Prochlorococcus marinus subsp. pastoris str. CCMP1986: one gene and its partner. The protein of the gene in region 1 binds, or shares a complex with, the protein of each later gene. Links are inferred from orthologs where the notes say so. Each region holds a gene or a part of one and is shown in the gene's direction. Other genes may lie near its edges.

What was found. Proteins that work in one complex are often made in the same cells at the same time.
Region 2: the proteins of mrdA (region 1) and rodA are in contact, whole or in part, in a crystal structure (PDB 6PL5), measured with the Thermus thermophilus proteins. The link is inferred for Prochlorococcus marinus subsp. pastoris str. CCMP1986 from one-to-one orthologs. Residues at the interface, in WP_223903432.1 of Thermus thermophilus: Arg4, Ile5, His6, Leu8, Ala9, Phe12, Ala15, Leu16, Leu19, Gly20, Arg22, Ala23, Trp24, Leu26, Gln27, Val28, Tyr31, Tyr34, Leu36, Leu43, Thr45, Asp47, Lys156, Gln157, Gly158, Ser160, Val184, Leu201, Glu202; in WP_223903423.1 of Thermus thermophilus: Phe161, Val165, Phe168, Val169, Leu172, Pro198, Tyr199, Glu202, Tyr211, Arg212, Asp213, Gln220, Val221, Gln223, Ser224, Ile226, Ala227, Ile228, Gly229, Ser230, Gly266, Phe267, Val270, Leu274, Tyr277, Gly278, Leu281, Phe285, Leu289, Arg297.

What each region holds. Positions count from the first base shown.
Region 1 is NC_005072.1:37,140-41,068, forward strand. The notes cover bases 594-3,486. They hold mrdA (penicillin-binding protein 2), read left to right. Parts: upstream 594-1,091; coding sequence 1,092-2,882; downstream 2,883-3,486. Other genes in these bases: TX50_RS00210 (hypothetical protein), read left to right, coding at 594-829; TX50_RS09375 (hypothetical protein), read left to right, coding at 935-1,087; TX50_RS00220 (NADPH-dependent FMN reductase), read right to left, coding at 2,913-3,437; TX50_RS00225 (diflavin flavoprotein), read right to left, coding at 3,456-3,486. Also shown: TX50_RS00205 (PD-(D/E)XK nuclease family protein), read left to right, coding at 1-130; more of TX50_RS00210, read left to right, coding at 221-593; more of TX50_RS00225, read right to left, coding at 3,487-3,929. UniProt on the Escherichia coli protein: Catalyzes cross-linking of the peptidoglycan cell wall. Responsible for the determination of the rod shape of the cell. Is probably required for lateral peptidoglycan synthesis and maintenance of the correct diameter during lateral and centripetal growth.
Region 2 is NC_005072.1:1,509,407-1,512,315, reverse strand. The notes cover bases 1-2,821. They hold rodA (rod shape-determining protein RodA), read left to right. Parts: upstream 1-685; coding sequence 686-1,957; downstream 1,958-2,821. Other genes in these bases: TX50_RS08455 (sensor histidine kinase), read left to right, coding at 1,954-2,821; TX50_RS08465 (Mrp/NBP35 family ATP-binding protein), read left to right, coding at 1-680. Outside these bases: more of TX50_RS08455, read left to right, coding at 2,822-2,909. UniProt on the Escherichia coli protein: Peptidoglycan polymerase that is essential for cell wall elongation. Also required for the maintenance of the rod cell shape. Functions probably in conjunction with the penicillin-binding protein 2 (mrdA).

The sequences.
Region 1 (3,929 bases):
TTCAGCATGGGTAGAAGGCAAAGTTATTGAAACAGTAAAACTTCTCAGATCTAATTTGTTTCCTTCACCATCTTTTAAATGTGAATATTGTAATTATTTAAAAAAGCGTTGGCAGTTGTCAAAAAATTAATTAATGACTTTGAAAAAATAATATTATTGGATAATTCTGGAAAAATTTTTAAATAAAGATAATCTTTAAGTAGACAATAAATTTTAGATTTTGGTTAAACCGAAAAGTCCTGATAATAAAATTAGCAATCATTTACAACAAGATGTTGTCAAAATTGCAGGCAAAACAATCTTTATTAATCCATTTTTGTATTGGAGAAGGTTTGATGAAAATACCAATAGATGGTTAAGAGAACCAGGACAAATGTCAGAAGAGCAAATCCAACCAAACAGAAATCGTTTTTATCCTGAAATTGACTGGGCTGATTTAAGTCAAAATCAAAAGCTCGTAAAAGATGCAAGTGTAGAAATGTTTCTGAAGACTTTGGAGCTTATAAGCACATTTCATCCTCAGCTTAACTCTGGACAACTATTAGAAGTTGAGAGGAAAATGGCAATTACAAAAAAGCTACCTTTTGAAAAGTGGGTAACAAAGTCTTTTGCTAAAAAAGCTAGAGCTGAAGAATATGAGAAAAGGAAATTTAAAAGGGATAGATTTATCAGAAGTTGGAAGGAATGGCTAAGCCTTGAAAATACTCAACAAGCTCTACTACCTATAATTGTCGTTGTATTTGTCTCGGCATTTATTGGTTGGTCTTCAGGTGTTTCAAAAAACAGTTGTAATCCTTATTTTGAACAAAATTTAGATCAGTCAATATAAACCGTTTTATTAAATAAAATTTAATATTATTTTGATGATTTGTGATTTATTATTTGGGTTAATATAAAAGAAGTTTAGTTTTTAAGTTAACTTATTTTTAGATTCATGGATAACAAAGAGAAAGAAAAAGATATATCAAGTTTAGAATTTGATAAAGGTAAGACTCGAAATGATTATAAATTTTTAGTTCAAAAACTAAAAAATATAAAGGAGATTATTACTTTGTTAGAAAATAAGTTTTTGCAGAAAGAGATGTAAATTTTTGAAAAATAGTAACTTCAATAATAAGTTCCCCTCTTTTAATAGACAGCCTTTTGTTTTCTATTTAATTACTACTTTTACTTTTTTATTAATATTAATTAGATTAATTTTTCTTCAATTATTAAATCATGAGACTTATAAAAAAATGTCTGATGAAAATAGAATTAGGCTAATTTCTACTCAACCAATTAGAGGGAGGATACTAGATAAAAATGGATTAATATTGGCAGATAGCCGTTTTAAGTACTCTTTAATAATTAAACCTCAATACGTCAGCAAAAAAGCATGGCAGAAATATAAATCAAAGATTTCGAAATTATTCAATATTTCATCTGATTCACTTCAAAAGAAATATTCTGATGGTCTAAAAAATAAAAATTTTTCAATTACTTTATTAGATGATTTAAAAGTTGATCAAGTTATCAAATTTAAAGAAAATGAAAATATCTTAAATGGCTTAGAGATTTCAACAAAAATGATTAGAAATTATCCTTATAAAACTGTTGCTTCTCATGTGATTGGTTATACCCAACCCATTACAGATTCTGAATTTAATATTTTGTCAAAAAAAGGTTATAAATTCAATGATTTAATAGGAAGAACTGGAATTGAGTTTGTTTATGAAGATCATATAAGAGGAGAATGGGGAGGAGAAATGATTGAAGTGAACTCTTCCGGTACTTTTACAAAATCTTTAGGTATTAAACCATCAAAACAAGGGAAAGACCTTGAATTGACAATTGATTTGAATTTACAATTAATCGCTGAAGAAGTGCTTAAAGATAAAAATGGAGGAGCAATAATAGTTATGGATCCTAGAGATGGTGCCATAAGAGCAATGGCTAGTAAACCAACATTTGACTTAAATTTTTTTTCAAAAGAATTTAAACCAGAAAAAGAATATAATGCTCTGTTCAATTCTCCCGCTAAACCATTATTTAATAGAGCTTTAAATGCATATGATCCAGGAAGTGTTTGGAAAATTGTAACTGCTTTAGCTGGTTTAGAAAGTGGAAAGTTTCCTCCTGAAACTTCTTTAGAAACTAAACCTTGTATTACATATGGAAGTCAATGTTTTAGAGAACATAATGACTTAGGGTTCGGAACAATAGGTTATGAAGATGCTTTGCGAGTTTCAAGTAATACTTTTTTTTATCAAATTGGCTATGGCGTAGGTGTAGATGAAATTTATAACGTTTCTAAGAAGCTTGGCTTTGCCGCTCTATCTGGAATCGAAATTTCCGAACAAGAAAATGTAGGTTTAGTTGCAAGTAGTCAATGGGCTAAAAAAGGGAGAGGCTGGGGGGAACCAGGAAGAACTCCTTGGGTTCCAGAAGACATCGCGAGTATGTCTATCGGTCAATTTGTTGTCCAAGTTACGCCTATTCAAATAGCTCGTGCATATGCAGTAATCGCGAATGGTGGCTATTTAGTAACTCCTCATTTATCTAAAAAAGAAGATCAACTTTTAACAAATCAAAAACGTATAAAAATTGATATTGATCCAAATAATCTTCAGCTAGTAAAAAATGGTTTAAGGAAAGTAGTTGAATCTGGAACAGGGGTTTCTATCAATTATGGGGTATCTAATCTTCCTCCAGTTTCGGGTAAAACTGGTACTGCTGAAGATGGAGAAGGAGGTTCAGATCATGCATGGTTTGTTTGCTTTACTCCTTCAGATAAAAGTGAGTTGTTAATAGTTGCTTTTGCACAAAATACGCCTGGTGGAGGATCTGTACATGCACTACCTATGGCTAGGGAAATTTTAAAAGTTTGGAATGAAAATAAATAAATATAATTCGTTTAAATTTTTTATAAGAATTTATACTTTTAATTTTTTCATTTGTGATAGTCGTTGAAGTATATCTTCTATTGTTTTTATATCCACTGGTTTACTAAATGAAGACAATAGCTGTCTGCCCAAAACTTGACTTCCTAAATGTACTAATTGAATTCTTAATGATGTTAATAATTCTAATCCGACTCCACCAGAAAAAGTTGCAATTGCAATTGGCTGACCATTAAATAAATTTCTAAAATCATCTCCTGATACGGACAGCCATGCAATGAGATTAGAAAGAATTGGAGGTATCGAACCGTTATATTCAGGAGCACATATAATCCATTTTTCTGTAGCAAAAAGCTTTTCTTTTATTTCAATTATTTCGACAGGAATATTTTCTTTTTTGTGAATTCGTGGATTGAATAACGGTACATCAAAAGTAGTAAGATCCAAAATTTCAGAATTGAATTTAAGTTCATTACTTTTTTCTTGAAATTTTTTTGAAAGTTCTAGATTTTTTCCACAACTTGCTGAAATGATTATTAGATCTTTTGAATTAGGCATAAATAAAAATAATTTTGTTTAGTAGTTGGCTCCACTCTTACGGTGATGAACAGCAGTAAGACTATCGGATTTTAATATGTTGCCGTGTAAAACTTCAGCATATATTACCCAGTGATCTCCGCATTCCATTCTTTCTTTTACAGAAGCATCTAACCATGCTAATGACTCAGGAATTATTACTTGATCATTAGGTGTTAATTCAATATCTAATCCCTCAAATCGATCTTCCCCTGGTGAGAAAGGTTTTGTAAACCTTTTTAAAGGTTCCCTGAAATCTTTTTCGCTAAGAATATTCAAGGCGAAAGAGTCACCTTTTTGAAGAAGCGATTCCACTGATCTATCTTTTGCGACTGAAATACTCAATCCAGGAGGAGAAAAACTTGCTTGGCTTACCCAAGATGCAAGCATAGCTCCTTTTACATTATTTTCATCTTTCCCTTTTGATGCAGTTAGAACACACAGTGAACCAAGTACTCTTCCTAAAGCTTGCAA
Region 2 (2,909 bases), 1.5 Mb from region 1 along the record:
TAGGTTTAAAAACTGGTTTATTAGATGCTGATATTTATGGGCCTAATACTCCTTCAATGCTGGGAGTTACCGAAGAAAATCCAAAAGTAACTGATGGTAGCGGTAATGATCAAAGATTAATTCCAATTAATAAATATGGTATCTCATTAGTCTCAATGGGTTTTTTGATAGAAGAAGGACAACCAGTAATATGGAGAGGACCAATGTTAAATAGCATAATAAAGCAATTTCTTTATCAAGTTGAATGGAATAATCTTGACTTCTTAGTTATTGACTTACCTCCAGGTACAGGAGATGCTCAAATATCTTTATCTCAATCTGTTCCTATTTCTGGTGCAATTGTTGTAACGACGCCTCAAAAGGTATCTTTGCAAGATGCAAGAAGAGGGTTGGCAATGTTTAAGCAACTTGGTGTTCCACTATTGGGTGTTGTAGAAAATATGTCTGTTTTTATTCCACCAGATATGCCTAATAAAAAATATGAAATTTTTGGTAAAGGTGGCGGGAAAATCTTAGCTGGGGAAAATAATTTACCATTACTTGCTCAAATTCCTATCGAAATAGAACTTGTCAATGATAGTAATAAGGGTGTTCCAATTTCAATAAGTGAACCAGATAAAGAAAGTTCAATTAGATTTAAAGAGTTAGCTCAATTGATTAAAAAACAATTTATTAATTAGTATTAATGTTTAAGGAAATTTCTTTAAAAAAGAAAAAGAGATTTTTTGAAAAAAAACATAAAATTAATCGAAAAATTATTTTTTCACCTTTACTAGTTATCCCTTTAGCGTTAGTTTTTATTTCAAGTATTTTAATAAAAAGTGTACAAAGAGAATTTTTACAATCAGATTTTTTAAATCATCTTTTCACAGGCTTATTAGGATATTTTTTAGCTATTTTTATTTCATATATACCAATAGAGAGAATTAAAAAATATTTGATTCCATTCTATTTTTGCTCTTTACTTTCATTAATTTTCATCTATTTTTTTGGGATTTCAATTTATGGTGCTCAAAGATGGTTGAGCTTGGGGATTTTTTCTTTTCAACCTTCTGAAGTCGCGAAATTGAGTACTATATTAACTCTTGCTTTAGTTCTAGAAAGGAAGTCTATTTCTTCGATAAAAGATCTAATATTACCTTTTTTAATTGTAGTCATTCCCTGGTTATTAATATTTTTTCAACCTGATTTAGGGACTTCTCTAGTTTTAATAGTATTGACTTTTGGAATGCTTTATTGGTCCCAAATGCCGATAGAATGGTTTCTCATTTTGGTTTGTTGTATTTTTACCTCTCTATTTTATTTAATTTCTCCAAACTTGCTTATTGTCTGGCTTCCTTTTATGGGTTACTTAGCCTATAGGTCCTCGCAAAAGAAAATCATCTTCTCGATGTTTACATTAGCTCTTCATTCATTAGTTATAAAGTTGACACCTTTTATTTGGGAATTTGGCTTAAAAGATTATCAAAAAGATAGATTAGTTCTGTTCCTAGATCCTAGTAGGGACCCTTTAGGAGGAGGATATCATTTATTGCAAAGTAAAATAGCAATAGGTTCTGGAGGTCTTCTTGGGACTGGTTTATTAAATGGTAAACTTACAAATTTACAATTTATACCTGAACAACATACAGATTTTATCTTTAGTGCGTTAGGGGAAGAATTAGGTTTTTTAGGATGCATTCTGGTTCTTTTTTTGTTTTTTGTTTTGATTGGTCGTCTTGTAAAGGTATCTGAAAATGCCAGAACTCCTTTTGAGTCATTAATAATTATTGGAATAGCGTCAACATTTTTATTTCAGATCATTATTAACTTATTCATGACTATTGGATTAGGTCCAGTAACTGGCATTCCGCTACCTTTTATGAGTTATGGTAGGACTTCTTTATTGATTAACTTTATATGCATTGGTCTGGCATTATCTACTTTAAATCGCTCTAGATCATTAAGAAATCAATGAAATCTCTGATAACTATAAAAAAAATTCAAGATTTACTTCTGCAAGGATTAAATACCTCATATGTTGATGATGAAACTTCTAGACGGATGTGGTGGGCTTCTTTAGAAGTTATTCAAAAAGAGTTCCTCTCCCACACTCAAGAAGGAGGATTTTGGGTAGCTTCTCCTTTGCCTGCTCTCACAGATAAAAAATGTCTTGCAAAAATGCAAGGTTGGTTATGGTCTCCAGAAGGTTTTCCATATTTTCAGATGGATAATGCTGGTTTCCTACCAGTAGATCATTCCATAAAAATTAAAGAAGACAGTAATTTTGTTAGGAATTACAAAGTCTTAAATTTAAATACTAAAGATGGTTATGAACCTTTTTTAATAATTATTACTACTAATTTTCAATGTCTTTTAACAATTGCAGGAGAAAAAGACGAGAGAACTTTACTTATGAGATGCGATGAAAGTAGCCTAAAAACTGCAATTGAATTGATTGATGCAAAATTGAATCAAGAAAATTTTGAAGAGGCAATTAATTTTCGTAATGCAATTAAAAATTTAGGAGATCTTAATATTAATAATGAATTTGACAAGAGTTTTTGGCCCAGTTTATCAATTAAGTTGGCAAATTTAATTCCTAAATTAAGTGTTCAGAATGCAGTTAAAAATGATGATAAAAATGATCAATTAACGGAGGCAAAGTTATTACAAGCAATTTCTCATGAAGTCAGAACTCCTTTAGCAACTATAAGGACTTTAATAAGCTCTACTCTCAGGAAATATAATATGGACGAATCAATGAGAAACCGTTTAATTCAAATTGATAATGAGTGTAATGAGCAAATAGATAGATTTGGTCTTATTTTCAATGCTGCGGAACTTGTAAGTAACGATAACTCCCCCCCCAATCAGTTGGCAAGAATAAATTTAGGGGAAATTCTTTATAAATTATCACCTGTTTGGAG